One region of the Streptomyces sp. NBC_01288 genome, then DNA from elsewhere that is predicted to be linked to it. Evidence: riboswitches for the same ligand, from Rfam matches in the RefSeq annotation. Region 1 holds a riboswitch; each other region holds the start of a gene.
The links. A riboswitch is a leader RNA that binds a small molecule or an ion and turns the genes downstream of it on or off. The one in region 1 is predicted to bind ZMP and ZTP.

Region 1 (10,158 bases):
TGTCCACTCACTGTCGTAATACCCTGGAAGCACGATCAGCTGTTACCCGACCGCATCCACGACCATAGAGCGCCTCCGTAAGGACTACAAGTGGAACTGGCCTATTACTCGGACTACGCCGTACGCCTCGTCAACACCGAGGAACCGGCGCGGGGCAAGGACGCCCTGACCTCGGTCGAGGCCGTGCGGGACCTGTTCGGCACCAACCAGGAGGCGGCCCGCCGCGCCGCCGACGCCGACGTCACCCGCTTCCGTTCGGTCCGGGGGCGGCTGCGGGCGGTCTTCGAGGCGGCCGACGGCGGCGACGAGACCCTCTCCGTGAACCTGCTGAACTCGCTCCTGCTGGAGTTCCCGGTCAGCCCGCAGATCTCCGGGCACAACTTCCGTGACGACGACGGCCGTCCGCTGTGGCACATGCACCTCGCGGACCACCCGTCGAACGCGACGGCCGGCTACGCGGCGATCGCGGCCATGGGCCTGGCCTTCCATCTCACCGAGTACGGCGTCGACCGCCTGGGCCTGTGCGAGGCGGCGCCGTGCCGCAACGCCTACCTGGACACCTCGACGAACCGCTCCCGGCGCTACTGCTCGGACCGTTGCGCGACCCGCGCCAACGTCGCCGCCTACCGGGCCCGGAAGCGCCTGGAGGCCGACCGGTCGGGAAACACGGGCCTGGCGGCCGAGAGCGCCCAGCGGACGAGCGCGAGCGGCGACCGCTGACCGGACTTCGGCGGCCGGTACCGGAAACGCACCCTGCCCAGCACCAGATCCTCCGGCACGGCGCCGTAATCGGTACTGTCCCCACCGGCGAACGCGTTGTCCCCGAGCACCCACCACCCGCCGTCCCGCCGCTCCGCGGCCCGCTTCACGACCAGCAGGTCCTGCTGGAACGGATGCCTCAGCACGACGATGTCGCCGGGCCTGATCCGCGCCCCGTACTGCACCACGAGCAGATCCCCGTGCAGCAGCGTCGGCACCATGGACGGCCCGGTCACCTCGGCCGTCCCGAAGGGCAGTGCGGCCCTCCCGCGCTCGGTCTCCTGCGACAGCTCCGGCATCCCCGGCACCTCCCCGGTCCTATCCTCCACCAGTCTGAGTCCGACCCTGGACTTTTGTCCTAAGCCCATGGGGGCACTCGCGAAATCAGCTTCTCCAGGGAGTAATGTCCCACCTGAGAAGACGATCACGAGGAAGGAACGCTCCATGCTTTCCCGCCTGTTTGCCCCCAAGGTGAAGGTCAGCGCGCACTGCGACCTGCCCTGCGGTGTGTACGACCCGGCCCAGGCCCGCATCGAGGCGGAGTCGGTGAAGGCCGTGCAGGACAAGATGGCCGCCAACGACGACCCGCACTTCCAGGCGCGCGCCATCGTCATCAAGGAGCAGCGCGCCGAGCTCGCGAAGCACCACGTCTCGGTGCTCTGGAGCGACTACTTCAAGCCCCCGCACTTCGAGAAGTACCCGGAGCTGCACCAGCTGGTCAACGACACCCTGAAGGCCCTCTCGGCCGCCAAGGCGTCCACCGACCCGGCGACGGGCCAGAAGGCGCTCGACTACATCGCCCAGATCGACAAGATCTTCTGGGAGACCAAGAAGGCCTGACACCCAGTCGGCCCGACCCGACCGACCGGCGATCGGTGCACCATCGCAGGTCGGCGGGCGCAGGTCAGCGGGTTTGGGGAAGGGGCTCGGCCGGTTCACCGGCGGAGCCCCTTCGTCGTTCTACGCCAACGCCGGAGGCCGTGTGCGCGATGACCGGCGGGGCTCTCGAACCGTGATGGTGCGCTACAAGCGTCGCAGCTCAAACGGAACGCTGGATCGCAGAGCCCGGTCCCCGGGCAGGATCGACGACGGCGGCGGCGATCCGGAACCGTTCGTCGAGCCCGGACCAGATCTCGTCCAGCAGTTCCTCACCGTTCCTGGCGCCGACAGCGGCCTCGGTGAAGGGAGCGGCGACCGAGACCCGTTCGCCATCGGAGTCGTAGGTGGTCAGCAGGACCGCCTCGCCGGGTTCCAGATCCTGTACGGCGAGGGTCATCACGTTGCTGGTCGGACGTGCGGCGCGACTGGGCCGGGCGGCTCCGAAAACGGTGGTGCGTCCGCCGTCGCGGCTGATCAGCGCGGTGATCCGGGACGTCCGGATCGGCGGGTCCGGTTCGTACGCGAAGCCGCTGAGCGCTTCGGTGGGCGCGGCTCCCGCACGGAGTCGTTCCGCGGCCTGGGACACCTGCTCACCATTGCCCAGAACCAGCCAGCCGCCGGTGGCCGTGGCGGCGGCGTAGTGGCGCAGCGGATCGTGTCTCCCCATGGTGAGGGGGCCGACCACGAGCTCACCGTCGATCAGTCGCAGGGCGCGGTCGCGCGAGGCAGGGCTGCGGCCGGTGAGGAAGTAACCACCCAGAACCGCTCCGGAGTGGGTGCGGGCGCACAGAACCCCGCGGCCCGGATAGGAGTTTGCGGACAGCAGGTCGTGGAGGGAGAGCATGCGGCCGCGCTTTCTGGTGTCGGTCGGGAGGGAGGCGGCGCTTTTCTGACGCGGCGCCCCGCGAGCGCCGTCGCAGGGCCTGGTTCCTCAGTGGTGGAACAGCCTGAGGCCGGTGCGTACGAGGGTGATCCGATGCTCGCGGCATGCGTCCTCGACCTCGGCGGAGCGGATCGATCCGCCCGGCTCGGCGATGTAGCGGACACCGTGCCGCTGTGCGTGGTCGACGTTGTCGCGGAACGGCAAAGCCCCGTCGGAGACGAACGCGACGCCCTTCAGACGGGCCGTCCACTCGGCGCGCGAGCTGCCGGTCAGCGCTTCCCTCGGTTGTGACAGCGCACGGGAGAGGCGGGTGCTCTCGTCCGGCGTGAGGTCACCCTCGACGGAGCGGATCTGCCAGTTGATCCGGTCCTGGCGCCGGATGTCCGGCCGGAAGGCGAGGGCGCGAACCGCCGGATGGCGGCGCAACCACCAGGTGTCGGCCTTCGCGCCGGCAAGCCGCGTGCAGTCGACGCGGGACTGCTGTCCCGCGCCGATGCCCAGCGTCATCCCGTCCCGCAGGTAGCACACCGAGTTGGACTGGGTGTGACGCAGCACCACCAGGCCGAGCAGAAGATCCTCCGCGGCCGTCGTGGGCAGCGCACCGCACACGACGTTCTCCAACAGCGTGGCGGCGAGCGGCACTTCGTCCCGTTGCTGGGCCAGGCGCAGGCCGAAGACCTCGCGCGTCTCACGCTCCGGCGGCACAAAGGCCGGGTCCGCTTCCATGACGAGGAAGCGGCCGTTCTTCTTCTTGGCGAGCGTTCCCACGGTGCCCGGCGCATAGCCCGGCGCGATGACGCCGTCGCAGACCACGCGGGCCAGCGATGCGGCAAGTTCCGCGTCGACCGGGTGCGAGACGGCGGCGAAGTCTCCGTAGGAGGACTTCGGATCGGCATCGCGTGCGCGCAGATACGCGCTGGTCAGGGGGCCTACATCGTGCTGCTGAACGCCGTGGAGCTCCGCTGTCACGTCATCGACGGCCCCGGCCACGGCGGCACCGGCGGGTGAGACATGCTTGAAGGAAGCGGCCGCCGGCCGATTCAGGACCCGGCTCGCCTCGTACACCAGCTGCCAGCCGTTCAGCGCGTCCAACATGTTGATGTACGACGGGCTTCCCCGCACCACCCGAACCGGCCACCGGCCGGGCCGCACCGGTGTCGCATCGGCGGGCTGCTGCTGCGGGTTGATTCCGTAACGCAGTTCCACGTCATGGCCTCCTCAGCTGAAGATCACTGACGGAGGCGCCCAGGCGGTCGACGCTCACGTGAAGGAACGGCCGCTTCCCGGTGGTTGTCCACCCTCGCCAGTCGCGGCCGGGCACCACTGTAACGGCAGACGGCAGACACGGCATGGTGATCGGAGGCCGCCTGAGGGCGGAGCCGGACTGTGCGCCGCGGCGGTCCCGGGCAGCGGGCGGCACCGCGGGCGGCCGCTCCCCGCGGTCCGCACACAGCCCGCAAGAGACCCGCTGTTCCCGGCCCGGTGAAAGCGGCCCCGTGCCATCCTGGACGACGTGAACCGCGACGACCTCGTACGGCTGCGCCAGGCCCGCGACCGCATGAACCGCGAGTACGCCGAACCGCTCGACATGGCCTCGATCGCCCGCACCGCGCTGATGTCCCCGGGCCACTTCCAGCGCAGCTTCCGCGCCGCGTACGGGGAGACGCCGTACAGCTATCTCATGACCCGGCGGATAGAGCGCGCGAAGGCGTTGCTGCGGCGCGGGGACCTGAGCGTGACCGAGGTGTGCATGGCCGTCGGCTGTACGTCGCTCGGTTCGTTCAGCTCCCGTTTCACCGAGCTGGTCGGTGAGACGCCCAGCGCCTACCGCGCCCGTTCCCACGAGGCGGGCACGGTGATCCCGTCCTGCGTGGCCCGCACCTTTACCCGGCCGAACCGGGCGGGACCGCCGCTCCGCCCCTAGCCTGTCGTCCATGGACCTGAAACTCCGCCAGTGCTTCATCGCCGTCGACGACCACGACAAGGCGCTCGCCTTCTACTGCGACGTCCTGGAGCTGGAAATCCGTAACGACGTCGGTTTCGAGGGCATGCGGTGGGTGACCGTGGGGTCGCCGTTGCAGCCTGACGTGGAGATCGTCCTGGAGCCGCCGGCCGCGAACCCGGACGCCTCCCCCGCCGACAAGCAGGCCATGGCCGAACTACTCGCCAAGGGCACCCTGCGCGGGGTCAACTTCACCACCGCCGACTGCGACGCCCTCTACGCCAGGGTCCAGGAGTCCGGCGCCGAGGTGGTCCAGGAACCGACGGACCAGCCGTACGGCGTCCGCGACTGCGCGTTCCGCGACCCGGCCGGGAACATGCTGCGGTTCATGCAGCGGAGTGAGGACTGACGGAGCGAGGACCGACCGGCGGCCGAAAAACACGCGGGCGGCTCCCTGCCCCGCGCCTACGATCACGCCATGAGCGCTACGAGCATCCGCTGGACCTACGCCTTCGTCGACCGCCCGCACGACCGCCTCGGCGCCGCCCGCGACTTCTGGACGGCCGTCACGGACACCCGGCTGTCCGAACTCCGGGGTGACGAGGGCGAGTTCGTCACCCTGCTGTCCGACCGCACCGACGCCTGCGTGAAGATCCAGGGCGTGGACTCCGGCCTCGGCGGCGCTCATCTCGACTTCTCCGTCGAGGACGTACCGGCGTTCGTGGAGTCCGCGCTGCGGCTCGGCGCGGAGACCGTCGCCGAGCACGACGGCTGGGCCGTACTCCGGTCCCCCGCGGGGGAGTTGTTCTGCGCCGGCCCCTGGCACGGCGAGTCCGTACGGCCGCCCGTCGTGGCCGGCACCCGCCTCGACCAGGTGTCCCTCGACATCGGCCCCGGCTCCTACGACGCCGAAGTCGCCTTCTGGAGCGCCCTGTTGCCCGACTGGGCCTCACTGTCGGGCGCGCTGCCCGAGTTCCATGTGCTCAAGCCCCCGCCCGGCCAGCCGATCCGCATCCTGCTCCAACGCCTCGGCGAGGAACGCCCCGCGTCCGCCCATCTGGACCTGGCCTGCGCGGACATCGACGAGGCCGTCGTACTGCACGAGCACCTCGGCGCGACCGTCGTCTCCCAAGGCAGGCACTGGACCGTGATGCGGGACCCGGCGGGCGGCACGTACTGCCTGACAGGCCGAGACGCGGAGACCGGCGGGCTCCCTAACCGCCCCTGACGCAGACGACGAGCACTCGATGGTCGTCGCGCCGCGAGTCCGTCGGCATGGGACAGGCACTCTCCCCGTCCTGCCGCGACAGCGGCGTACGCGTCTCGCCGGGCGGGTGCGACGCGCCGGAGTCCTGCAGCCACAGCGTGAGCCCGCCCCCGACGGCCACCACGACCGCCCATGCGACCAGGGCCCGGCGCCATAACCGGCTCACGCCGTCCACACCTCCACATCCACCACCGCGCCCACCGGAATCGCCCCGTACACATGCGGGAACTCCTCCCCACCCGGCTCCGGCGCCTCGTACTTCAGCGGTGCGTCGAGCCGTGCCGGGTCCACGACCAGGACCACCAGCTCGTCGGGGCCGTCGTAGGAACCGTACAAAAAGGCCGCCACGCGCGGGAGTTGGGTACGGGTCGAGCAGTGGATGAAGCCCTCCTCCTGGAGGGTGCGGCCACGGGTCGACCACTCGTAGCTCCCGCGCTCGCGGGCCGCGTCCCACAGGGCGCGCTCGGTCATGTGGAGGATGGGGGTGGTGGTGAGTTCCTGTTCCGGCATAAGCCCACGCTACGGCCCCTGCGTCTGCCCTCGCTACGGCTTCGGCTCGCGCCACATCGGGTACATGCTCGGGCCGTCCGGGAGGTCGAGGGTGTGGTCGGTGAAGGTGTAGCCGAGGCGCTCGTACAGCTTGGTGCTGCGCTCGCTGCTCGCCTCCAGGTACGCGGGCAGGCCCTCGCGGTCGCAGCGGTCCAGGACGTGCCGGATGAGCGCGGCGCCGAGGCCGTCGCCCTGGCGGCCCGGTGCAACGGCGATCATCCACAGGTACTCGTGGGCCCGGCCGGCCGGATGGGACTCCGCCATCAGCCGGGCTATCGTCTCGACCCGCTCGTTGTCGGGATCGACCAACTCCCGTAGCTGTACGGCCTCGTCCTCGCCGTTCTCCGGATGCGCCTCGGCCGGCACCGACAGCCACAGCGCGCACGCCGCGCCGTCCTCGGCGAGGTCGATCCGGCCGTCGGCGAACACCGCGTCGGTGAAGGAGGCCATCAGCCTGTGGTGGGTCGTACGGCGGTACTCGGCGTCGGGAAAGACCCAGCCGCTGACCGGATCGTCCTGGAAGGCCTCGTCCAGCAGCCGGACGACCAGCTCTCTGTCACCCTCGCCCGCCGCCCGTATCGCCACGCCCATGTTCCGCCCACCCCAACGTCTCAACAGTCTTATTCTGTACGGGTGTTGAGCCTATCCGGGTTTCGGTGAACGAAGGCGGGCCCCGCGCACCGTGGGGATGCGCGGGACCCGCCGGTCCGGGGCCTCCGGTGGCCGTGCGGGGTCAGGTCCGCGCGGTTCCGGAAGGCTCCGGAGTCATCAACTGCTGCGCCGGGTCACGAACTCGGCCAGCGCGAGCAGACCGCCCGCGTCCCGCGGGTCCGGGATCGCCCGGGCCAGCTCCTGCACGGCCCGCGCCATCCGGTCGGCCGCCTGGTCCTGCGCCCAGTCCCGGCCCCCCGCCCGCTCGACGGCGAGCGCGGTGCGCTCCAACTCCCCTTCCTCGTACGGCATTCCGTACAGTTCCGCGAGTTCCACGGCCGCCGGTGTGCCCGAGGTGAGGGCGGCGACCACGGGCAGGGACTTCTTGCGGACCGCGAGGTCGGCGCCGGCCGGTTTGCCGGTGCGGCCGGGGTCGCCCCATATCCCGATGACGTCGTCGATCAGCTGGAAGGCGAGCCCGGCCTGCCGGCCGAACGCGTCCAGCGCCTCGACGTCCTCGGCGGACGCCCCCGCGTACAGCGCGCCCACCGCGCAGGCGCAGCCGAGCAGCGCGCCGGTCTTGGCCTCGGCCATGACGAGCACCTCGTCGAGGGTGACCTCGCCGGGGGCCCGCTTCTCCATGGCCGTGTCCGCGTGCTGGCCCTCGCACAGTTCGACGACGCAGTCCGCGAGCCGGGCCGCGGCGGCCGAGGACGCCGGGTGCGGGTCCACGGCGAGCAGCCGCAGGGCCAGCGCCTGGAGGGCGTCCCCGGCGAGGATCGCGTCGGCGTCGCCGAACACGGTCCACGCGGTGGGCCGGTGCCGGCGGGTGGTGTCCCGGTCCATCACGTCGTCGTGCAGCAACGTGAAGTTGTGGACCAGTTCCACCGCCGCCGCGGCCCGCAGTGCGCTCGCCCGGGCCCGCTCGCCGCCGAGTGCGGTGGCGGCGGCCAGGACGAGGGCGGGGCGGATCGCCTTGCCGGCGTTGCCCGCCGCCGGTGTGCCGTCCGCGTGCTCCCACCCGAAGTGGTAGAGCGCGATCCGGCGCATCGAGCCGGGCAACGAGTCGATCGCCGCGCGCAGTTCGGGGTCGACGGACGTCCTGGCCCCCTCCAGGATCGCGGCCGCCTCGTGCCCGTCGGACGGCGGTGCCGGCAGTGTCGAAGGTGTCGGCGGTGTCCCGTCGAGCGGCCGGGTCCCGTCAGGTGTCGGGCTCCCGTCGGCGGGCTGTTTCGTCTCCGTCCCGAACTCGGCCATGGGGTCCCCCTCGGAGAGTCCGCGGACGGTGACGCTTCCGCTGCGGCCGGTCGCGTCAGACCGGGGTGTACCCGCCCTTCCGGGCGGGAACACCGCGTCCAGCTGCTGAAACGTCACCTCCAGCGGCCGATCTCGACGTTCTCCAGGACGCCGAGGGCGTCGGGCACGAGGACCGCCGCCGAGTAGTAGGCCGTCACCAGATATTTGATGATCGCCTGTTCGTTGATGCCCATGAAGCGCACCGAGAGGCTCGGCTCGATCTCGTCCGGGATGCCGGCCTGCTGGAGGCCGATGACGCCCTGGTCGGCCTCGCCGGTACGCAGGGCGATGATCGAGGTGGTCCGCCGGTCGCTGACCGGGATCTTGTTGCACGGGTAGATCGGCACGCCGCGCCAGGTCGGGATGCGGTTGCCGCCGACGTCGATGGACTCCGGGACCAGTCCGCGCTTGTTCAGCTCGCGGCCGAACGCGGAGATCGCGCGCGGGTGGGCGAGGAGCATCCTGGTGCCGCGCCGCCTGCTGAGCAGCTCGTCCAGGTCGTCCGGGCTGGGCACGCCGTCGTGGGGCTGGAGCCGCTGGTCGTACTCGCAGTTGTTGAGCAGGCCGAACTCGCGGTTGTTGATGAGTTCGTGCTCCTGGCGTTCCTTCAACGCCTCGACGGTGAGCCGGAGTTGCTGCTCCGTCTGGTTCATCGGCTGGTTGTAGAGGTCGGCCACGCGCGAGTGGATGCGCAGGACGGTCTGGGCGACGCTCAGTTCGTACTCGCGCGGCCGGGCGTCGTAGTCGACGAACGTGTGCGGGATGTCCGGCTCGCCGGAGTGGCCCGACGCGAGGTCGATGGACTTCTCGCCGTACTTGTTGGTGCGCTGCTCGGGGATCGCGCGCAGCTGCGTGAGGTGGTCCCGCAGGGTCTCGGACCGCTCCGCGACCTGCTCGACGTCTCCGCGGGCCAGGATCAGCACCGTGCAGGCGGTGTCCGCGCGGGCCGTGTACTCCCAGATGGCCTCCGGGTCGAGCAGCGCCTGGTCGCCGAAGTAGGCGCCGTCGGCGAGGACCCCGAGGACCGTGTCGTCGCCGTACGGGCCCGTGCCGACCTTCTCCACCCTGCCGTGCGCCAGCAGGTACACCTCGTCGGCCTGGCCGCCGAACGACGCGATCGCCTCCCCCGGGGCGTACTCACGCTGCCGGCAACGGGTCGCCAGCTCCGAGAGCACCTCCTCGTCCTCGTAGTCCCGCAGCGCGGGCAGCTCGCCGAGCTCCGCGGGGATGACCTCGACGCGGTCGCCGGTCTTCACGAATGTCACCCGGCCGTCGCCAACGGAGTAGCTCAGCCGTCGGTTCACCCGGTATGTGCCACCCTGCACGTTCACCCACGGCAGCGTGCGCAGCAGCCAGCGCGAGCTGATCTCCTGCATCTGCGGCGCGGACTTCGTGGTCGTGGCCAGGTTCCGCGCAGCCGCCGTACCAAGACTCTGCTGCGGCTTGTTCTGCTCCGCGCGGACCTCTTCGCCTACCGACATAGAGAAATGCCCTCCCCATTCGCCCGGCACCTGTGCGCCGGGCATCGTTCTCGCGCACCAGCCTTCCTCACGGAGCGTGCTGATGGTATTACCCGAAAGAGCGGGACTGGATCTTCAACTGCTGGGCACAGGGGCTGTTTACGTCGAATGTTGTTCGAGTTGCTGCCGGGTCGGCCGGTGTCCGGATCGACTCGCACACCGTACGAAGAAGTCGTCTGTACCGCGCTTTTTCGGTACAAGCAGCGATACGAGACGGCCTTGCACAGCGGCCGTCGCACAGCACGAAGGAGGCGTTCATGGCCTCACCCATGTCCGCGGGCGGTTTCCTGGCCGGCCTGAAGGCGGAGGGCGTCACCGTCGTCGAGGTCGGCGACTGGGAGCACCACAACCGCAACCACAAGGGCCCGTGGGGACCCGTCCACGGCGTGATGATCCACCACACGGTCACCAA
Region 2 (10,158 bases), 530 kb from region 1:
GCGCCACCGTGGCCGTAGCGGTGGTGGCCCGGCTCGCCGGCGCCCTGGACTGGCCCTCCGGCTGGACCCTGAACATCGCCGAACCGGTGAACCGCGTCGTCGACTGGATGACCGCCCACCTCTACTCCGGCGTCCCCTACCTCGGCGGCACCGCCGACTGGGCCGGCCACTTCACCACCTGGGTCCTGGACCCCGTACGCGACGGCCTCCAGTGGCTGCCGTGGTGGTCGGTGCTGCTGATCGTCGCCGCCCTCGCCTGGGTGATCGGCACCTGGCGCACCGCGCTCACCGCCGTCCTCGCCATGGCCGCGATCGGCGTGCTCGGCGTGTGGAAGCCGTCCCTCGACACCCTGTCGCAGGTACTCGCAGCCGTGGCCGTCACCCTCGTCCTCGGCTTCGCGACCGGCATCGCCGCCGCCCGCAGCGACCGCTTCGAACGCGCCCTGCGCCCCGTCCTCGACGTCTGCCAGACGATGCCGCAGTTCGTGTACCTGATCCCGGTCGTCGCCCTCTTCGGCGTCGGCCGCGCCCCGGCCGTCGCGGCGGCGGTCGTCTACGCCCTCCCCGCCGTCGTCCGCATCACCACCCAGGGCCTGCGCCAGGTCGACCCGGCCGCCCTGGAATCGGCCCGCTCACTCGGCGCGACCAGCGCCCAGCAGCTGCGGCAGATCCAACTCCCGCTCGCCCGCCCGGCGTTGCTCCTCGCCGTCAACCAGGGTGTGGTCCTCGTCCTCGCCGTCGTCATCATCGGCGGCCTGGTCGGCGGCGGCGCGCTCGGCTACGACGCCGTGTTCGGCCTGGCACAGGGCGACCTGGCGACCGGACTGGTGGCGGGCGCCGCGATCGTCTGCCTCGGCCTGATGCTCGACCGAGTGACCCAGCCGACGGAACGCCGCACCAAGAAGGGAGCGTGACATGCGAGTTCGTACGGCTTACTCAGTGGCCGCGGTGACGTCCCTCGCCCTGCTCTCGGGCTGTGGCGCCGCCGACATGACCAAGCAGGCCTCGCCCTTCGCCAACGCGCAGGGCTCCAAGACCGTGACCCTCTCCGTCCAGTCCTGGGTGGGCGCACAGGCCAACGTGGCTGTCGCGCAGTACCTGTTGGAGCACAAGCTCGACTACCGCGTCGACACCGTCCAGGTCGACGAGGTCCCCGCGTGGGACGCGCTCAGCCAGGGCCGGGTCGACGCGATCCTGGAGGACTGGGGCCACCCCGACCAGGAGAAGCGCTACGTCGACGACAAGAAGACGATCACCCGCGCGGGCGGCCTCGGCGTCACCGGGCACATCGGCTGGTACGTCCCGACCTACCTGGTCAAGCAGCACCCGGACATCATCGACTGGAAGAACCTCAACAAGTACTCCTCGATGTTCCGCACCGCCGAGAGCGGCAGCAAGGGCCAGTTGATGGACGGCTCGCCCTCCTACGTCACCAACGACAAGGCCCTGGTGACGAACCTGAAGCTCAACTACCAAGTGGTGTTCGCCGGTTCGGAGGCCGCGCAGATCACCCAGATGAAGCAGTTCGCCAAGGAGAAGAAGCCCTTCCTCACCTACTGGTACGCACCCCAGTGGCTCTTCAAGAAGGTCCCCATGACGGAGGTGAAACTCCCCGCCTACAAGGAGGGTTGCGACGCCGACGCCACCAAGGTCGCCTGCGCCTACCCCCACACCCCGCTGGAGAAGTACCTCAACACGGACTTCGCCAAGAAGGGTGGCAAGGCGGCGGCCTTCCTGAAGAAGTTCAAGTGGACGACCGAGGACCAGAACGAGGTCTCCCTGATGATCGCCGACCAGAAACTCTCCCCGGCCGACGCCGCGAAGAAGTGGGTGGACAGCCACCCCTCCACCTGGAAGGCCTGGCTGTCCTGACCCCGGTCACCCCTTCAGCTCTACGGCCCGCTCCTTGAGCGCGAGTGCCGCCCAGCGCTGGAGCCCCGGCCCGAACGTGATGCGCGTGGCCCCGAGTTCACCCAGTTCGGTGGGCGAGGGGCTCTCGCCGTCCAGCCGCGCGAGCGCGTTCACCGGCCCCTGGATACCGGACCGCAGGAACGGCAGCACCTCGGCCGGAGCCATGATCGGATAGACACAGTCGGCCCCTGCCGCGACGTACAACGCGGCCCGCTCGATGGCCCGTTCGGGGTTGCCGTCACCGTGCAGGAAGGTGTCGACCCGCGCGTTGACGAACAACCGCTCCGCCGCCACCGCCCGCACCTCGGCCAGCCAATCAGCGTGCTGACGCGGATCCTTGAGCACCCCACCCTCGGAGTCCTCAAGGTTGCACCCCACCGCCCCCGCCTCCAGCAGCCGCTCCACCAGCTCCTTCGGCGCGAGCCCGTACCCGCTCTCGACATCCGCCGACACCGGCACGTCCACGGCCCGCACGATCCGCGCGACCGCCGCGAACATCTCGTCCGCCGGCACCGCCCCGTCCTCGCACCCGAGCGAGGCGGCGACCCCGGCACTGGGTGTGGCGAGCGCCGTGAACCCGGCCTCCACGAACACCCGCGCACTGACCGCGTCCCAGGGCCCGGGCAGCACCAGCGGATCACCGGGCAGCCGCCGCCGATGCAGACTCCGGAACAGCTCCACCTCGCTCACGGCCGACGCCCCCGCACCACTCGGTCCAACACCCGTGCGGGCGACGTCACTTGAACTGTCCCGCCTTGTAGTGCCCCGGCACCATCCGCGTGCTCACCCCGAACCGGTTCCACGCGTTGATCACCGTGATCGCGGCGATCAGCTGCGCCAGCTCGGCCTCCTCGAACTGCTCGGCCGCCCGCGCGTAGACCTCGTCCGGCACAAAGCCGTCCGTGATCACGGTGACCGCTTCGGTCAGCTCGATCGCCGCCAGCTCCTTCTCGGTGTAGAAGTGCCGCGACTCCTCCCACGCGCCGAGCTGGATGATCCGCTCCACGCTCTCGCCCGCCGCGAGCGCGTCCTTGGTGTGCATGTCGAGGCAGTACGCGCAGTGGTTGAGCTGCGAGGTGCGGATCTTCACCAGTTCCAGCAGCTTCGGGTCGAGGCCTCGCCGGGCGGCGATGTCGAGACGGACCATCGCCTTGTAGACCTCGGGCGCGTGCTGGGCCCAGTCCAGGCGGGGGCTGTGCTCGTGGGCGTAAGGAGTTTCCTGTGTCGTGGTCATGTCTCGACTCTAGAAGCCAGGCAGCCCAGGAGTATGGTCCATTTCCATGGCGAAATCATGGGCCACTTTCGGCGTCGACCTGCATCTCGATCCGACCGCCACCAGCACCGGCGTCCGCCGCGGCCTCACGGACGCGCTGCGCGACGCCGTCCGCACCGGCCGCCTCGCCCCCGGCACCCGACTGCCCTCCTCCCGCTCCCTCGCCGCCGACCTGGGCATCGCCCGCAACACGGTCGCCGACGCCTACGCCGACCTCGTCGCCGAGGGCTGGCTCACCGCCCGCCAGGGCTCCGGCACCCGCGTCGGCATGGGGGCACCTCCCACGCCCTTAAGGCAGTGGGGGAGTGCTGTCGTCCCGCCCACGCACCCCACCCCACCCCGCCGCCTCAGCAGCCGCCCCACCTACGACCTCGTCCCCGGCACCCCCGACCTCGCCGCCTTCCCCCGCACCGAGTGGCTCAAGGCCGCCCGCCGCGCCCTCACCAACGCCCCGTACCAGGCCCTCGGCTACGGCGACCCGCGCGGCCGCGTCGAACTCCGCACCGCCCTCGCCGCCTACCTCTCCCGCGCCCGCGGCGTACGCGCCGACCCCGAGCACATCCTGATCAGCGCGGGCATCTCCGGCGGCCTGCGCCTCCTCGGCGCCGTCCTGCGGGCCCGCGGCGCCCACACGATCGCGGTGGAGTCCTACGGCCTCGCCGTCCACTGGCAGATCCTGGACGAGGCCGGCCTGCGCACCCGCCCGCTCCCCTTCGACGAACTGGGCGCGAACCCAGGCCAGTTGACGGACGAACCGGGGGTCCTCCTGACCCCTGCCCACCAGTTCCCCATGGGCGTCCCCCTCCACCACGACCGCCGCTCCGCCGTCGTCGACTGGGCCCGACGCACCGGCGGCCTGGTCCTGGAGGACGACTACGACGGCGAGTTCCGCTACGACCGCCAGCCCATCGGCGCCCTACAGGGCCTCGACCCGAACCACGTCGTCTACCTCGGCACCGCCAGCAAGTCCCTCGCCCCCGGCCTCCGCCTCGCCTGGATGGTCCTGCCCCCCTCCCTCATGGAGGAGGTCGCGAAGGCCAAGGGCGGCACCGACACCTGCGGCGTCCTGGACCAGCTGACCCTCGCCGAGTTCATCACCTCCGGCGCCTACGACCGCCACGTTCGCGCCGCCCGCCTGCGCTACCGCCGCCGCCGCGACACCCTGGTCGAGGCCCTCGCCCAGCGCGCCCCCGACGTCCACGTCACCGGCATCGCGGCCGGCTTCCACGCCGTCCTCAGCCTCCCGCCCGGCACCGAACAGTCCGTGGTCCAAGCCGCCGCCTGGCAGGGCCTCGCCCTCCACGCCCTGTCCTTCTACCGCCACGAACACGCCCTCGTCGATCCGCTGGACGCCCTGGTCGTGGGCTACGGCACACCGCCGGACCATGCGTGGGCGGGGGCGGTGGAGGCGTTGTGCAGGGTGTTGCCGTGACCTAGGCCGCCGTTTTCGTGCGGCCTGGCCTACGCCGTTTCCACGGGAGCTTCGTCGGCTGCTTCCGCCGGCGCCTCACCAAAACGCGCCAACGCCAACGCCCCCGCCACCGCCACCAGGAACCCCAACACCGCCAGCCACTCCAACCCGTCCCGCGTACGGTCCCCGAGCCACACCACCCCCACCGCCGCCGGCCCGAGCGTCTCCCCGATCACCAACCCCGCCGTCGCCGTCGTCACAGACCCCCGCTGCAACGCTGTCGTCAGCAACAAGAACGCCGCACCCCCACCGACCAGCAGTGCGTACGTCGCCGGATTGCCGACCAGCGTCGAGGGCTTCAACGAGTCGATCAACCGAACCGCCACCTCGACCACCCCGAACCCGAAGCCCGCCCCCAGCCCCAGCGTCAACGCCCGCCCCCGCTCCGGCAGTCGCCCCCCGACCAGCCCGAGCAACAGCACCGCCACCGACGTCCCCAACATCGCCCACTTCAACGCCATGGACCCGGCCCGGTGCCCCTCCGCCCCGGACGCCAGCCCCAGCATCGCCAGCCCCGCGCACACCACGCCGACGGCCGCCCACTCCACCCCGCTGAGCCGAACTCCCAGCAGCCGGGCGGCCACCACGGCCGTCACCGCGAGGCTCGACGCCAGCGCCGCCCCGACCGCGTAGATGGGCAGCGACCGCAGCGCCACGATCTGGAACACGAACCCCAGACAGTCCAGCCCCAGCCCCGCCAGATACCGCCACTGACGCAGCGCCCGCAGCAACAGCGCCGCGTCCCCGCCCCCACCGGTCGTGGCCGCCCGCGCGGCGACCGCCTGCAACACCGTCGCCGTACCGAAGCAGACCGCCGCGCCGAGCGCGCACACCATTCCAAAGAGCACAAAGTGACTCTAGGGGAGGGGAGATCGCCACGGGCCTCCCGTGTGGGCCCTCTCACCGATCTCTGGAGATTCCCCGGACCGGCAACGGCCCTAGACCCCCAGCACCGCGCGGAGTTGGGCCAGCCCCCAGTCCAGATCCTCCCGGCTGATCATCAGCGGCGGCGCGATCCGGATCGTCGACCCGTGAGTGTCCTTCACGAGGACGCCCCGGTCCATCAACCTCTCCGAGATCTCCCGGCCCGTCCCGACCGCCGGCGTGATGTCGACCCCCGCCCACAGCCCCCGCCCACGCACCGCCGTCACCCGCCCGGTGTCCGTCAACTGCCGCAATTCCCGGTGCAGATGCTCCCCCAGCTCCGCGGCCCGCGCCTGGTACTCGCCCGACCGCAGCATCGCGATCACCTCCAGTGCCACCGCACACGCCAGCGGATTCCCGCCGAACGTCGACCCGTGCTCCCCGGGCCGGAACACGCCCAGCACCTCCGCACTCGACACCACCGCCGACACCGGCACCACCCCACCGCCCAGCGCCTTCCCGAGCACATACATGTCGGGCACCACCCCCTCGTGCTCACACGCGAACGTCCGCCCCGTCCGCCCGAGCCCCGACTGGATCTCGTCGGCGATGAGGAGCACGTTCCGCTCCCGCGTCAACTCCCGTACCCCCGCCAGATATCCGGCCGGCGGCACCAGCACCCCCGCCTCCCCCTGGATCGGCTCCAGCAACACGGCCACCGTGTTCTCACTGACCGCCGTCCGCATCGCGGTGAGATCCCCGTACGGCACGACCCCGAAGCCCGGCGTGTACGGCCCGAAGTCCGCCCGCGCCTCCGGGTCGGTCGAGAAGCTGACGATCGTCGTCGTACGGCCGTGGAAGTTGTTGCCCGCCACCACGATCTTCGCTCTTCCTTCGGGCACGCCCTTGACCCGGTACCCCCACTTCCGCGCGGTCTTCACCGCGGTCTCGACCGCTTCCGCGCCCGTGTTCATCGGCAGCACCAGCTCCATGCCGCACAGCTCCGCCAACTGCTCGCAGAACGCGGCGAACCGGTCGTGGTGGAACGCCCGCGACGTCAGCGTCACCCGCTCCAACTGCGCCTTCGCCGCCGCGATCAACCGCGGATTGCCGTGCCCGAAGTTCAGCGCCGAGTACCCGGCGAGCAGGTCCAGATACCGCCGCCCCCGCACGTCCGTCATCCACGCCCCGTCGGCGGTGGCGACGACCACCGGCAGCGGGTGGTAGTTGTGCGGGGTGTGCGCCTCGCCGGCGGCGACGAGGGCTTCCGTACTGTCTTCGCTACTGGCTTCCGTACTGGTCACGGCGTCTCCCGGGGGTGAGGGTGCCCCTTTCCTATCCTCGCCCGCATGGTGGACGCGGGAGCCGCACCGTCCGGCCCGCCCGGTAGGCTGACCGGCGGGCCGTGACTGGCGCGCTGGGATGGGACCGACCATCGGGGAGCGGCCCGAGCTGGAATGTGTGCCGTGCGCCTGGGCCGTACCGAGAACGCCGAACGCCACGTCCGGAGGTCCCCATGCCCGACAATTCCGCGCCCCTTTCCAACGAGTCCACCGCCTTCCGCGCCGCCCTCGACGTGATCCGTGCCGTCGAGCCCCGCGTCGCCGACGCCATCGGCCAGGAAGTCGCCGACCAGCGCGAGATGCTCAAGCTGATCGCCTCCGAGAACTACGCCTCCCCGGCCGCCCTCCTGGCCATGGGCAACTGGTTCAGCGACAAGTACGCCGAGGGCACCATCGGCCGCCGCTTCTACGCCGGCTGCCGCAACGTCGACACCGTCGAGTCCCTTGCCGCCGAGCACGCCCGCGAACTCTTCGGCGCCCGCCACGCCTACGTCCAGCCGCACTCCGGCATCGACGCCAACCTCGTCGCCTTCTGGTCGATCCTCGCCGACCGCGTCGAGGTCCCGGCCCTCGCGAAGGCGGGCGTCCGCCAGGTCAACGACCTCTCCGACGCCGACTGGGCCGAACTCCGCCAGGCCTTCGGCAACCAGCGCATGCTCGGCATGTCCCTGGACGCCGGCGGCCACCTCACCCACGGCTTCCGCCCCAACATCTCCGGCAAGATGTTCGACCAGCGCTCCTACGGCACCGACCCCGTCACCGGCCTCATCGACTACGAGGCCCTGCGCGCCTCCGCCCGTGAGTTCAAGCCGCTGATCATCGTCGGCGGCTACTCCGCCTACCCGCGCCTGGTGAACTTCCGCATCATGCGCGAGATCGCCGACGAGGTCGGGGCGACCCTGATGGTCGACATGGCGCACTTCGCCGGCCTGGTCGCGGGCAAGGTGCTGACCGGCGACTTCGACCCGGTCCCGCACGCCCAGATCGTCACCACCACCACCCACAAGTCGCTGCGCGGGCCGCGTGGCGGCATGGTCCTGTGCGACGACTCCCTCAAGGACCAGGTCGACCGCGGCTGCCCGATGGTCCTCGGCGGCCCGCTCCCGCACGTCATGGCCGCCAAGGCCGTCGCCCTCGCCGAGGCCCGGCAGCCCTCCTTCCAGGACTACGCCCAGCGCATCGTCGACAACTCCCGTGCGCTGGCGGACGGTCTGATGCGCCGGGGCGCCACCCTCGTCACCGGCGGCACCGACAACCACCTCAACCTGATCGACGTCGCCTCCTCCTACGGCCTCACCGGCCGCCAGGCCGAGGCCGCCCTCCTCGACTCGGGCATCGTCACCAACCGCAACGCCATCCCCGCCGACCCCAACGGCGCCTGGTACACCTCCGGCATCCGCATCGGCACGCCCGCCCTGACCACCCGTGGCCTGGGCACCGCCGAGATGGACGAGGTCGCCGGTCTCATCGACCGCGTCCTCACCACCACGGAGCCCGGCACCACCAGCAAGGGCGCGCCGTCCAAGGCCAAGCACATCCTCGACCCGAAGATCGCGGACGAGATCTCCCACCGCGCCACCGACCTCGTCGCCGGCTTCCCGCTGTACCCGGAGATCGACCTCGGCTGACAGCTGACACACGCTCTCTCTTGAGTTGTCAAAGATCGGCGACTCTCACAGATCGATGAGTTCCTGTCGAGGTTCCTCGCGCGGCGGTCCGGTCTCACGCCGGGCCGCCGCGCGGCGTATCAGCAGCGTGCCGCCGACTCCGACAGCCACCCCCGCGGCCGCCCACCAGACAGGTCCGGCAAGCCCTTCCGATCCAGCTCCGCCCCCAACTGCCGTGCTGCCGGTACCGGTTGAGCCGAGCACCCCCGCCCGCTCCATCTGCGCGAAGACCGCGCGCGGCGCCCGATGCCAGCGGATGTCGTCGTCCGCCACCTCCGGAGCCGGATCCGTCCGCACCCACGGTGTGCCGTCCGCGGCCACGAACAACTGGTCCTCCCGCTCCACCGCCACGTCACCACCCGGAGCCCGACTCGTCCGAGGCCACCCCCCGACCCCGGTCAGCCCCCACACCACGGTGATCCGCACCGCCGGATACCGGCCCGCCTCCCACTCCTGCGACACCCGCTCCGTCCCCGCGTACGTCGGCCGCAACAGCGTCCACAGGCGGGCGAACGACGACTCCCCGGAACGCCATGTCTCCGTCCGGCCCGAGTCACCGGCCACGACCAGCGCCAGATCCGGGATGTCCCGCAGCGGGTCCTGAGCTCGCGTCTGCGCCTGATTCACGACTCCGGTCCACATCTGATCCGTCCCGACAGCCTGAGCCTGAGCAGACCCGGCCAGAACCGTCAACACCGGCCCAGCCACGAGACACAGGCCCCGCAACCTCGCCCGCCCCGTCGCCCGTCCCCTCCCGCGTTCCATCCGTCCCCCCTCTCCATCTCTCCTCGTCCCCTCCGCCCCTCACACGTCCCGCAACTCCTGTCTGGGCCCCGGCTCCCGCCGTCTCGTCCGCCACCGGTCCAACGGCAGCCGCGCGACGAACGGCCGCAGAACCAGGGCCAGTACCGCTCCGGCCGCCGCACCCGGTATCGCCCACCACCAGTCGGTGCCGTGCCCCTTGTCCGGCAGGGAGACCTGCACCGTGGTGGTCCCCGTCCCCGTCCCCGTGTCGGTGTCAGGCGCGGCGGTGGCGGGCTCGGTCGACTGCCACGGCGCCGGGAAGATGCCGGAGTAGCCATCACCGGTGCCCTTGCCCATCACGCCCAACTTCTTCAAGAGGGCGCGCAGTTGGGCGGGCTGCCCCGCCCGGTGCCAATAGCCGTTCAGGTTCGTGTTCTCCGACGCGTCGGCCGCCGTGTGGATCCAGACCGCCTGCGGTCGGGACTCGACCGGAAAGACCCGGTCGATCCGCCAGGGTGATATGTCGTGCGCCAGCCAGGTGACGTTGATCTGCCGGGCGTGGGCCAGATCGGCCTCGGGCGGCTTGTCGCGGGTGCCCTTACCCTCCGGTCCGAGCAACTGCTGGAGTTTTCCGTACTGTTCGTCCGAGTAGTACAGCGCTTTGGCCTGCCCGCTTGCCGGCGAGGTCACGAGCACGCTCGTGGGTCCACCCGCCGCAGCGTCCGACGCACCCCACACCATCAGGGCCAGCGTCATCGCCAACGCCCCGCTCAGTGCAGTCAGTTCACGAACCCCGCCCGAACGCCTCCCGGGCCTGCCCGTGACCCTGACCCCGCCTGCCCCGCCCGTACTTCCGCCTCCGGACATCCGAACCCCCAACCAGCC
Region 3 (10,158 bases), 2.8 Mb from region 1:
CGGCCCGCTCCACCGCCTCCCGGTCCCCCACATCGCAGCCGAACGCCTCGGTCGCCAGGCCGAGTTCACGCAGCGCCGCCGCCGTCCTCTCCGCCTCGGGCAGATCGACATCGGTCACCAGAACCCGCGCCCCCTCCTCAGCGAGCCGCCGGGAGACGGCCGCGCCGATGCCGCGGGCCGCACCGGTGACGAGAACTCCGTACCCCTCGAAGCGCGTTGTGTCGGTCATGGTCCCGAACGTACTGCCGGAGCGATCAACTCGGCAGATAGCGTGCGGACATGCACGCGTTCCTACAGCAACTGCCCGCGCTCATCGGCGTCGTGATCGGCGCCCTCGGCTCGTATGTGGCGATCGTGCGGGGCGATCGGGCGAGGTTCCGCCGTGAGCGGGCGGCCCGTTGGGAGGAGCGGCGGCTGGAGGTGTACGCCGAGTACGCCCGGACGCTGAAGAGGTCCGTGACCCTGGCCTACCGGGTCGCGTCCCATCTCGGCAACGACCCGCACCCCCATCCGCTGAGCCTGACGGAGGCGGAACCGCTGCTGGCCGAGGCGACCGTGGGCCGCGATCCCTCCGGTGAGGCGCTGATCCTGCTGGGAAGTCCGGAGGTGGTGGAGGAGGAGGCCCGGACGTGGGTCAGCGCGGTGATGGAGATGGAGCGGTTCATGCGCACGGAGACCCACGCCCCGGACGCGTGGCGGGAGTTGATGGACCGTCAGTGAGCGGGCCGCGAGGGCTACTACGCGGCCGTACGCGAAGACCTGGCGCTCCCGCCCGGCCACTCGGGCCGCTGGCTGACGACCCAGGAGTGACCTCGTACGTCAGCGGTATCCGGTCACGTCCGCCGCTTTCCCCACGTCCTGCACCTCGACCAGGTACCGCCACGCGTCGGGGCGGCTGCCGTCGAGGTCCGTGAAGCCGTACACGGGGGCGAGTCCGCCGCTGGACAGCGACTGCCCGTTCCAGCGGGCCACTTCGGGGTCGGCGGCGAGGGCGGCGACGGCGCGGCCGACGTAGCGCGGGGTCTCCGAGATGGCGAAGTGGGGGACGCGTTCCAGGGCGTCGCGCCAGTTGTCCTCGCGCACGCCGAACTGGTCGAGCATGATCTCCGAGCGCAGCCAGCCCGGAGTCAACGCGACGGCGGTGGCGCCGCGTCGACCGAGTTCGTGACCGAGGGCGAAGGCCATGCGCAGGACGGACGACTTGGCGAGGTCGTAGAAGAAGGAGACGCGGTAGGTGTCGCGGTTGTACTCGGCGGTCCCGTCGGTCATCTCGACGACCAGGCCGCCGGGTCGGCGCAGCAGCAGGGGCAGCGCGTGGTGGCTGGTGATCGCGTGCGTCTCGACCGCCAGCCGGAGGAGTCGTAGACCCTTGTCGAGGTCGTGTTCCCAGACGGGGGTGTCCCAGGCGAAGAGGTGCTCGCCGCCCCAGATGTCGTTGACGAGGAGGTCGAGGCGGCCCTGTTCGTCGTCGATGCGGTCGACGAGGGCCCGTACGGCCGAGGGCTCCAGGTGGTCGGTGGGTGCGGCGATGCCCTGGCCGCCGGCCGCGGTGACGAGGTCGGCGGTGTCCTCGACGGTCTCGGGCCGGTCGTACTCGGAGCGCTGCGCGCGGGTGCTGCGACCGCTCACGTAGACCGTGGCGCCGGCCGCGCCCAGTTCCACGGCGATCCCGCGTCCCGCTCCGCGCGTCGCTCCCGCGACCAGCGCGACCTTGCCTTCCAGTGGACCCGGCATGTCCGGCCTCCCGTGCTCGTTCGACTCGCTGTCATGTCGATCGTGCAGGAGAAACCGGACACCTTCTGTCGGGATTTGGCGGGTGTCTCTCAGTGCCCCCGCGCGATCCACTCCTCCAGGTGCGCGGACTCCGCCCCAACGGTCGTCGAGTCGCCGTGCCCGGTGAGCACCTTCGTCTCGGCCGGGAGGGTGAGCAGCCGGTCGCGGATGGAGTCGATGATCGTCGGGAAGTGGGAGTACGACCGTCCCGTGGCGCCCGGTCCGCCGTGGAAGAGCGTGTCGCCGGTGAAGACCGTGCCGAGCCCGGGGTCGTACAGGCACACCGCGCCGGGCGCGTGCCCCGGCGTGTGCAGCACCTTCAGGTCGGCGCCCGCGGCCTCGATCACCTGGCCGTCGGCGAGATGGGCGTCGGGGTCGCGGTCGGGGTGGGTCTGCTTCCACAGGGGCAGGTCGTCGGGGTGCAGCCAGATCGTGGCGCCGGTGCGGTCGGCGAGTTCGGGCGCCGCGTCGATGTGGTCGTTGTGGGCGTGGGTGCAGATGATGGCGGTCAGCCTGCGGTCGCCGATCGCGGCGAGGATGGCGTCGGCGTCATGGGCGGCGTCGATGACGACGACCTCGTGGTCGTCGCCCACGATCCACACGTTGTTGTCGACGTCCCAGGTACCGCCGTCGAGGCTGAACTGCCCGGAGGTGACGAGGTGTTCGATGCGAGCGCCCATCACAGCTCCACCACCGAACGCAGCACATCGCCGCCGTGCATCCGCTCGAACGCCTTCTCCACCTCGTCGAGCTGGATCGTCTCCGTGACGAACGCGGCCAGATCCAGGCGCCCTTGCTGATGCAGATCGATGAGCATCGGGAAGTCCCGGGAGGGCAGACAGTCGCCGTACCACGACGACTTGAGCGAACCACCACGCCCGAAGACGTCCAGCAACGGGAGTTCGAGCTTCATCTCCGGGGTCGGGACACCGACGAGGACGACCGTGCCCGCCAAGTCGCGGGCGTAGAAGGCCTGTTTGTACGTCTCCGGGCGGCCGACCGCCTCGATGACGACGTCGGCGCCGAAGCCACCGGTGAGTTCGCGGATGGCCTCGACAGGGTCATTGGCCTTGGAGTTGACGGTGTGCGTGGCCCCCATGGAGCGGGCCTTCTCCAGCTTCCGGTCGTCGATGTCCACGGCGATGATCCGCGCCGCGCCGGCGAGCCGGGAACCGGCGATCGCCGCGTCACCGACACCACCGCAACCGATGACCGCGACCGTGTCACCGCGCCCGACGTTGCCGGTGTTGATGGCCGCGCCGATGCCGGCCATCACGCCACAGCCCAACAGCCCGGCGACCGCGGGAGAGACGGCCGGATCGACCTTGGTGCACTGTCCGGCGGCGACCAGCGTCTTGTCGGCGAAGGCTCCGATGCCCAGGGCCGGAGAGAGTTCCTGGCCGGTCGAGGCGAGGGTCATCTTCTGCTTGGCGTTGTGGGTGTTGAAGCAGTACCAGGGGCGGCCACGCAGACAGGCGCGGCAATTCCCGCACACGGCACGCCAGTTGAGGATCACGAAGTCGCCGGGGGCCACATCGGTGACGCCCTCGCCGACCGACTCGACGATGCCGGAGGCCTCGTGGCCGAGCAGGAAGGGGTAGTCGTCGCTGATGCCGCCCTGTTTGTAGTGCAGGTCGGTGTGACAGACCCCGCAGGCCTGTACCTTCACCACGGCCTCACCGGGTCCGGGGTCGGGTACGACGATCGTCTCGACCCGGACCGGCTCGTTCTTGCCCGGTGCGATCACGCCGCGTACTTCCTGCGCCATGGTCCTGAACCCTTTCGTCGCCGTTGTCCCTGCCTCCGACCCTACGCGTGACTGATCGGTAAGGGCACGCTGACGTCCCGGCCATGCGTCCTGCCCCTCACCGGGATCAATGGCGGCCGACGTAGCCTGAATGTTCCGACCGACTCCCGAGGAGCGCCGTGAGCATCGCAGGGACTCAGAGCGGTCCGCCGGCCTGGCGGTTGCTCCTCGACTACGTACGGCCGCACCGCTGGGCCCTGTTGGCGGGCGCGCTGCTCTCGTTGGTCACCGGGGGCACCGGGTTGCTGTTGCCGCTGGTGGCGCGGGGGCTCATCGACGACCTCTCGCACGACCGGACGATCACCGGGGCGCTGCTCGCGATGTCGGCGCTGGTGGTCGCCAACGCGGCTCTGGGCGCGCTGGGTTCATACGTTCTGCGGCGTACCGCGGAGTCGGTGGTGCTCGGTGCGCGGCGCACCCTGTCGTCGTATCTGCTGCGGTTGCGGATCTCCGCCGTGGACCGCAGCGAGCCCGGCGACCTGATGGCGCGCATCACCTCGGACACGACCCTGCTGCGCGAGGTCACCACGGACTCACTCGTCGGGCTCGGCACCGGAGGGCTCACGCTCGTCGCAACTGTCGTCATGATGGGCCTGGTTGACCCGGTTCTGCTGGGCGTCACCCTCGCCGTGATCGCGGGCGCGGGCACCGTGCTCACCCTGATCCTGCCGCGCATCAACCGGGCCAGCCGGCAGGCACAGGACGCGGTCGGCGTGATGGGCGCCTCGCTGGAGCGGATCCTGGGCGCGCTGCGCACGGTGAAGGCGTCCGGCGCCGAGGAGCGCGAGGAACGCACCCTGCACGCGGCGGCCGAGGAGTCGTGGCGGCAGAGTGTGCGGGCCGCCAAGTGGAGCGCCGCCGCGGGCAATACGGCAGCACTGTCGATGCAGGTCGCCTTCATCACCGTCCTCGCGGTGGGCGGAGCACGCGTGGCGACGGGTGCGATCGACATCGGCACGCTGGTCGCCTTCCTCCTCTACGTCTTCTATCTCATGCAGCCGATCCAGCAGGTCGTCGGCGCGATCACGCAGTACCAGACGGGCACCGCGGCCCTCTCCCGCATCCAGGAGGCGCTGCACCTCCCCGCCGAACCCCCGTCCCCGCCCGCCCAGTTGCCCTCCCCCGGCGCCGAACCCGCGGCCCTCGCCTTCGACGACGTCCGCTTCCGCTACGCCGACGACCTCCCCTACGTCCACCACGGCGTGACCTTCGAGGTACCGGCCCAGGGCATGACGGCGTTCGTCGGCCCGTCCGGCGCGGGCAAGACCACGGTGTTCTCCCTCATCGAGCGTTTCTACGACCCCGAGTCCGGCGCGATCACCCTCGACGGCCGGGACCTCGCCGGGTGGGAACTGTCCCGACTCCGGTCCGCCATCGGCTATGTGGAGCAGGACGCCCCGGTCCTGTCGGGTTCCCTGCGCGACAACCTGGTGCTCGGCAACCCGGACGCGGACGACGACGCCGTCACCCGCGTCCTGAAGACGACCCGCCTCGACGGCCTCATCGCCCGCCTCCCGAAGGGCATCGACACCCTGGTCGGCCACCGGGGCACCCGCCTCTCGGGCGGCGAACGCCAGCGTGTGGCCATCGCCCGCGCCCTGCTGCGCCACCCCCGCCTGCTCCTCCTCGACGAGGCGACCTCGCAGCTCGACGCGGTGAACGAGGCGGCCCTGCGCGACACCGTCGCCGATGTGGCCCGTACGACGACGGTCCTGGTCGTGGCGCACCGGCTGTCCACGGTGACGATGGCCGACCGGATCGTGGTCATGGACGCGGGCCGGGTCCGCGCGGTGGGCACGCACCGGGAACTGGTGACCGCCGACCCGCTCTACGCGGAGCTGGCGGCGACGCAGTTCCTGGCGACGGCGGGCTGACTTCGCAAAACGGCTGAGGGCCGCCCGCTTCCGGACGGCCCTCAGGGCCTGCGTGCTCCGCGGGATCAGTACCGCGGGCTCACGGCTCGATGCTGGGGAGGAGTCCCGTGACCGGCGCGGTCATGTCAGTGACCTGGTGCAACTGCTGGAGGTCGTTCAGGTGGTTCATGCCCTGAAGCTGACTGGCGACCTTCGGGATCTCCGCCTGGTGCTCGGCGGGGATCTCACTCACCGCGAGCGAGTCCAGCAGGGCGACCGGGCTGACCTTGCCGTCCTTGAAGGCGGGCGCGTCGGCGGCGTTCGCCATCGGCGCGACGAGGCCGGTGACCCCGACGGCGAGACCAACGGCGGCGGCAATACGTCGTGTTGAGATCATGCCCTCAGCAACGCGGCCGGTCCCCGCGCGGTCACGGGCACCGGGCACCCCTCACCCGTCAGGCGGAGCGCGCCGCCCGGTTTGCCGACACCGGCGCGACGGAGGATTCTCGTAGGAGAGGCCCGCCGCGGCTCGCTCCTGTTCGGGCCGCGGCCCTCCGAGGAGGTCACCATGGGCACCGCGGCACGCCCCGGCTTCGACACCGAAGCGCTGCGCCGGGGCATCGAAGACCACACGACGGCGACACTGCTGTCGCTCTACGCGGACGACGCCGAGATCCACGTCGTCGACCACCAGACCCAGCCCAGCCACCCCAAGGTCCTGCACGGCCGGGACGAGATCGGCGCGATGCTCGCCGACGTCTACAGCCGCGACATGACCCACAAGCTGGAGGAGTGCGTCGTACAGGGGGACCGGGTCGCCTACAGCGAGTCCTGTCAGTACCCGGACGGGGCCCGGGTCCTCGCCGAGTCGATGCTCCTGCTGGAGGACGGCAAGATCACCCGGCAGACCATGATCCAGGCATGGGACGGCTAGCGCGGCTGGTGCCGAAGGTCCACATCGACACCCGCCTGACCTGGACCTTCTCGGCGACAACAGCACCCGCGCGGTCCGCTGCGACGCGACGCCGAGCACCGGTTTCCGCAGCGGGCCTGCGGGCGTCCGCCGCGCTGCTGGGGTCGATGCTGCGAGCGGCACGGTCCCGCCCGCTCCCCACACCACCGGCTGGTCGGACCCGGCACGTCCGGCGTCGGTGAGCGGGCCCTGACGGCCGTGGACCCGTCGGTTACGCTGTTCGTGGGTCGTGACTGGCGCTGAGGTGGAGCACCACCGTGGAGCGGCCCACGCGGAGTCGATGCCGTGCGCCTGGGCGATTGGTCAACCAGCTCAGGAGTGGATCATGTCTCAGGCACGGCTCATGGACGGCACCGCGCTCGCCCGGCGCATCGTCGAGGACACCGCGAAGAAGGCCGCCGACCTCACGGAGCGCACCGGTACGGCGCCCTGTCTGGCGACGGTTCTGGTCGGCGCGGACCCGGCCTCCGTCACCTACGTCCGGATGAAGCAGAACCGCAGCCGCAAGGCCGGTATCGAGTCCCGGCACGTGGAACTGCCAGCCACCACGACCACCGCCGAACTGGTCGGCACCCTCGACGCCCTCTCCGCCGACCCCACCGTGCACGGCATCCTGCTCCAGCACCCGATGGGTGAACACATCGACGAGCGGGCCGCGTTCGAGGCGATCGCGGCGGAGAAGGACGTGGACGGCGTCACCTTCGCGTCGTTCGCGTCGATGAGCTTCGGCCTGCCGGGCTTCGTGTCCTGCACGCCCGGCGGCATCATGCGGCTGCTCGACGAGTACGGCGTCGACCCGTCCGGCAAGCGGGCCGTCGTCGTCGGCCGCAGCGCGATCCTCGGCAAGCCGGCCGGGATGCTGCTCCTGGCCCGCGACGCGACCGTCACCTACTGCCACTCCCGCACCCGGGACCTGTCGGCGGTGGTCCGCGAGGCGGACATCGTGGTCGCCGCCGTGGGCCGCCCCCGGCTGATCCGCGGCGAGGACATCAAGCCCGGCGCGGTCGTCATCGACGCCGGCTACAACGCGGGCAACATCGGTGACGTCGACTTCGAATCCGCCGCCGAACGCGCCTCGTTGATCACGCCGGTGCCGGGCGGCGTCGGCCCGATGACGATCGCCACGCTCCTGGAACAGACGGTGACCGCCGCGGCCCGGCAGCTCGGGGTGTGATCAGCGCGTCCACGCGCTGTAGTCCATGACGTCCCCGGCCTTGACGCCGTACTCGGGCTGGTCCTTCGTGAAGGTGCTCTCCATTCCGAGAACGGCGCCGGTGGCCGGGTCCATGATCAGCATCAGGCGGGTGGCGGGCTGCTGATAGACGTACGCCTGCCCGTGCCGCCCGAGCCGGTCGGTCACCTCCCCCACCGGCCGCAGCCCGTCCGCCCCCGCGAGCAGTCGCGCCAACGCGGCAGACTCACGCGCCCCGAGCGTCCACTCGTCAAGCAGCTCCCCCACGGCCGACAGGAGTTCGGGGGTGGTCAACGGCGCCTTGCTGTACGCCGTCTCCCGGAGGTACGCCCGCAGTCCGGCCACGTCGTGCGGGGGCCGGGCATCGGGCGGGACATCGCTCCAACTCGGCGGAAACGTCGTCTCCTTGAGGACATGCCCGTCCTCGACGACACGTTCCGTGTGACTGGCGTCCGCGTTCCAGCGCACGATGCGTTCCTCGGGGATGGTGACCGGCGGCTTGTCGTCGGACATGCCGAGACTCCACGACTGCACGTGAGTTCCCCTGCGCAGAACGGGAGTTCCGTCGGCCGCGGTCGCCACGGCGAGGGCGGCGAGCTGCTTCAGCGATACGGGCGTGGAGTGCGCCTGCACGACCAGGGCGCGGGGAGCAGCCACCGCCGGGGTACTGCTCGGCCCACCCAGCACGAGGGTGAGTACGGTCGCGGCAACGGCAGCGGTGGCCGCAAGGCTCCAGAGCAGCCGCCGACGCTGTGAACGCCGTTCGTACAGCAGCCTGTTGAGCCCGCGCTCCGCGTGATGATCGAGCGGCCCGTCGCCATAGAGGGGCCCATCGCTCGTGAACGGGTTGGCGCTACGCAGGAGTTCGAGTTCGTCACCCATGGCATTGATCCTTCAACGGGCTAGTTGCAGCACCCCAAAGGGGCGCGGGGAACTGCGCGACCAGCCACGACGCACCCGCAGCCAACCAACAACACATCGCGGCACTCTCAACGGTCATCGCCCCGCCCCTCCAAGCACCGCGAGCCGATCGATCTCCGCTCTCAACCGCCGCCGTGCCCGATGCAACCGCATCGCCGCAGCCCGCACCCCACACCCCAGAACCACGGCAACCTCCTCCACACCCAGTTCCTCCCACGCCGTAAGCCTCAACACCTCCTGGTCGCCCGACGACAACCGCGCCAACGCCTCGTGCACCCAACCGCCGGGGGCATCCGCATCGGGCCCGGCCACAACCTGCCGCCCGTGCGCGCGATCGTCGTTGCCCAGCCGATCGACAAGCCGACGCCGCCGCCCGTACCCACGCACCGCATTGGCCAGGCAGTTACGGGCCACGCCGTACAGCCAGGGCAACGGGGCCGCCGGCAGATCCGCACGGCGGCGCCAGGCGACGGTGAAGACCTCCGCCACCACTTCCTCGACCTCGCTGCTCCGCCCGTCCAGTCGCCGCGCAACATAGCGGCTGACCGCCCAGTAGTGCTCGCGATAGGCAGCGGCGAAGTCCTCGTCGTTGCTCATGTTCCGTTCGTGTCCGGCACCGGGGCGATCGTCACACCCGATTTCGTGATTCTCCTCGCGTCCGTCGAGTGTGACGTGCGGGCGGCGCGCGGACACAGGCGGGGCGTGAGAGACCTCAAGAGCATCAAGTGGCTGACGACCACGGACCACAAGACGATCGGCACGCTGTATCTGGTCACGGCGTTCGGGTTCTTCTGCATCGGCGGCGTGATGGCGCTCCTCATGCGCGCCGAACTCGCCAGACCCGGCCTGCAGATCATGTCGAACGAGCAGTTCAACCAGGCGTTCACGATGCACGGCACGATCATGCTGCTGATGTTCGCGACGCCCCTGTTCGCAGGCTTCGCCAACTGGATCATGCCGCTCCAGATCGGCGCCCCGGACGTCGCCTTCCCCCGCCTGAACATGTTCGCCTACTGGCTGTATCTCTTCGGCTCGACGATCGCGGTAGGCGGCTTCCTCACCCCGCAGGGCGCGGCCGACTTCGGCTGGTTCGCCTACTCCCCGCTCTCGGACGCCGTCCGCTCCCCCGGCGTCGGCGCCGACATGTGGATCATGGGTCTGGCCTTCTCCGGCTTCGGCACGATCCTCGGTGCGGTCAACTTCATCACCACGATCATCTGCATGCGCGCACCGGGCATGACGATGTTCCGCATGCCGATCTTCGTGTGGAACGTGCTGCTCACCGCCGTACTCGTTCTGCTGGCCTTCCCGGTCCTCGCCGCCGCGCTCTTCGCGCTGGAGGCGGATCGGAAATTCGGGGCACACGTCTTCGACGCCGCCAACGGCGGTGCGTTGCTGTGGCAGCACCTCTTCTGGTTCTTCGGCCATCCAGAGGTGTACATCATCGCGCTGCCGTTCTTCGGCATCATCTCCGAGGTCATCCCGGTCTTCTCCCGCAAGCCGATGTTCGGCTACATGGGACTGGTCGCGGCCACGATCTCCATCGCCGGCCTCTCCGTGACCGTGTGGGCCCACCACATGTACGTCACCGGCGGAGTCCTGCTGCCGTTCTTCTCCTTCATGACGTTCCTCATCGCCG

Region 2: it holds a riboswitch for ZMP and ZTP, as region 1 does, so the genes downstream of both, OG194_RS17585 (glycine hydroxymethyltransferase) here and OG194_RS15110 (phosphoribosylaminoimidazolecarboxamide formyltransferase) in region 1, are expected to answer to the same signal.
Region 3: it holds a riboswitch for ZMP and ZTP, as region 1 does, so the genes downstream of both, OG194_RS03320 (bifunctional 5,10-methylenetetrahydrofolate dehydrogenase/5,10-methenyltetrahydrofolate cyclohydrolase) here and OG194_RS15110 (phosphoribosylaminoimidazolecarboxamide formyltransferase) in region 1, are expected to answer to the same signal.

The regions. Positions count from the first base shown of each region.
Region 1 covers NZ_CP108427.1:3,509,807-3,519,964, forward strand. Annotated here, with positions in the region: gene OG194_RS15090 (CGNR zinc finger domain-containing protein) at 91-720, shown strand; gene sodX (nickel-type superoxide dismutase maturation protease) at 624-1,058, opposite strand; gene sodN (superoxide dismutase, Ni) at 1,204-1,599, shown strand; gene OG194_RS15105 (IMP cyclohydrolase) at 1,799-2,482, opposite strand; gene OG194_RS15110 (phosphoribosylaminoimidazolecarboxamide formyltransferase) at 2,570-3,727, opposite strand; ZMP/ZTP riboswitch at 3,758-3,842, opposite strand; gene OG194_RS15115 (helix-turn-helix transcriptional regulator) at 4,035-4,445, shown strand; gene OG194_RS15120 (VOC family protein) at 4,456-4,872, shown strand; gene OG194_RS15125 (VOC family protein) at 4,942-5,691, shown strand; gene OG194_RS15130 (DUF952 domain-containing protein) at 5,893-6,240, opposite strand; gene OG194_RS15135 (GNAT family N-acetyltransferase) at 6,274-6,870, opposite strand; gene OG194_RS15140 (family 2 encapsulin nanocompartment cargo protein polyprenyl transferase) at 7,048-8,187, opposite strand; gene OG194_RS15145 (family 2B encapsulin nanocompartment shell protein) at 8,301-9,707, opposite strand; gene OG194_RS15150 (N-acetylmuramoyl-L-alanine amidase) at 10,004-10,158, shown strand, end outside.
Region 2 covers NZ_CP108427.1:4,037,668-4,047,825, reverse strand. Annotated here, with positions in the region: gene OG194_RS17620 (ABC transporter permease) at 1-914, shown strand, start outside; gene OG194_RS17615 (ABC transporter substrate-binding protein) at 916-1,872, shown strand; gene OG194_RS17610 (isocitrate lyase/PEP mutase family protein) at 1,879-2,601, opposite strand; gene OG194_RS17605 (carboxymuconolactone decarboxylase family protein) at 2,648-3,145, opposite strand; gene pdxR (MocR-like pyridoxine biosynthesis transcription factor PdxR) at 3,192-4,616, shown strand; gene OG194_RS17595 (hypothetical protein) at 4,646-5,491, opposite strand; gene rocD (ornithine--oxo-acid transaminase) at 5,594-6,823, opposite strand; ZMP/ZTP riboswitch at 6,915-7,004, shown strand; gene OG194_RS17585 (glycine hydroxymethyltransferase) at 7,036-8,490, shown strand; gene OG194_RS17580 (hypothetical protein) at 8,536-9,294, opposite strand; gene OG194_RS17575 (hypothetical protein) at 9,334-10,029, opposite strand.
Region 3 covers NZ_CP108427.1:721,664-731,821, forward strand. Annotated here, with positions in the region: gene OG194_RS03280 (SDR family NAD(P)-dependent oxidoreductase) at 1-229, opposite strand, end outside; partial or broken gene OG194_RS03285 (hypothetical protein) at 280-810, shown strand; gene OG194_RS03290 (SDR family oxidoreductase) at 820-1,734, opposite strand; gene OG194_RS03295 (MBL fold metallo-hydrolase) at 1,824-2,453, opposite strand; gene OG194_RS03300 (S-(hydroxymethyl)mycothiol dehydrogenase) at 2,453-3,541, opposite strand; gene OG194_RS03305 (ABC transporter ATP-binding protein) at 3,700-5,454, shown strand; gene OG194_RS03310 (hypothetical protein) at 5,534-5,830, opposite strand; gene OG194_RS03315 (nuclear transport factor 2 family protein) at 6,002-6,367, shown strand; ZMP/ZTP riboswitch at 6,626-6,710, shown strand; gene OG194_RS03320 (bifunctional 5,10-methylenetetrahydrofolate dehydrogenase/5,10-methenyltetrahydrofolate cyclohydrolase) at 6,732-7,580, shown strand; gene OG194_RS03325 (CU044_5270 family protein) at 7,581-8,480, opposite strand; gene OG194_RS03330 (RNA polymerase sigma factor) at 8,595-9,116, opposite strand; gene ctaD (aa3-type cytochrome oxidase subunit I) at 9,222-10,158, shown strand, end outside.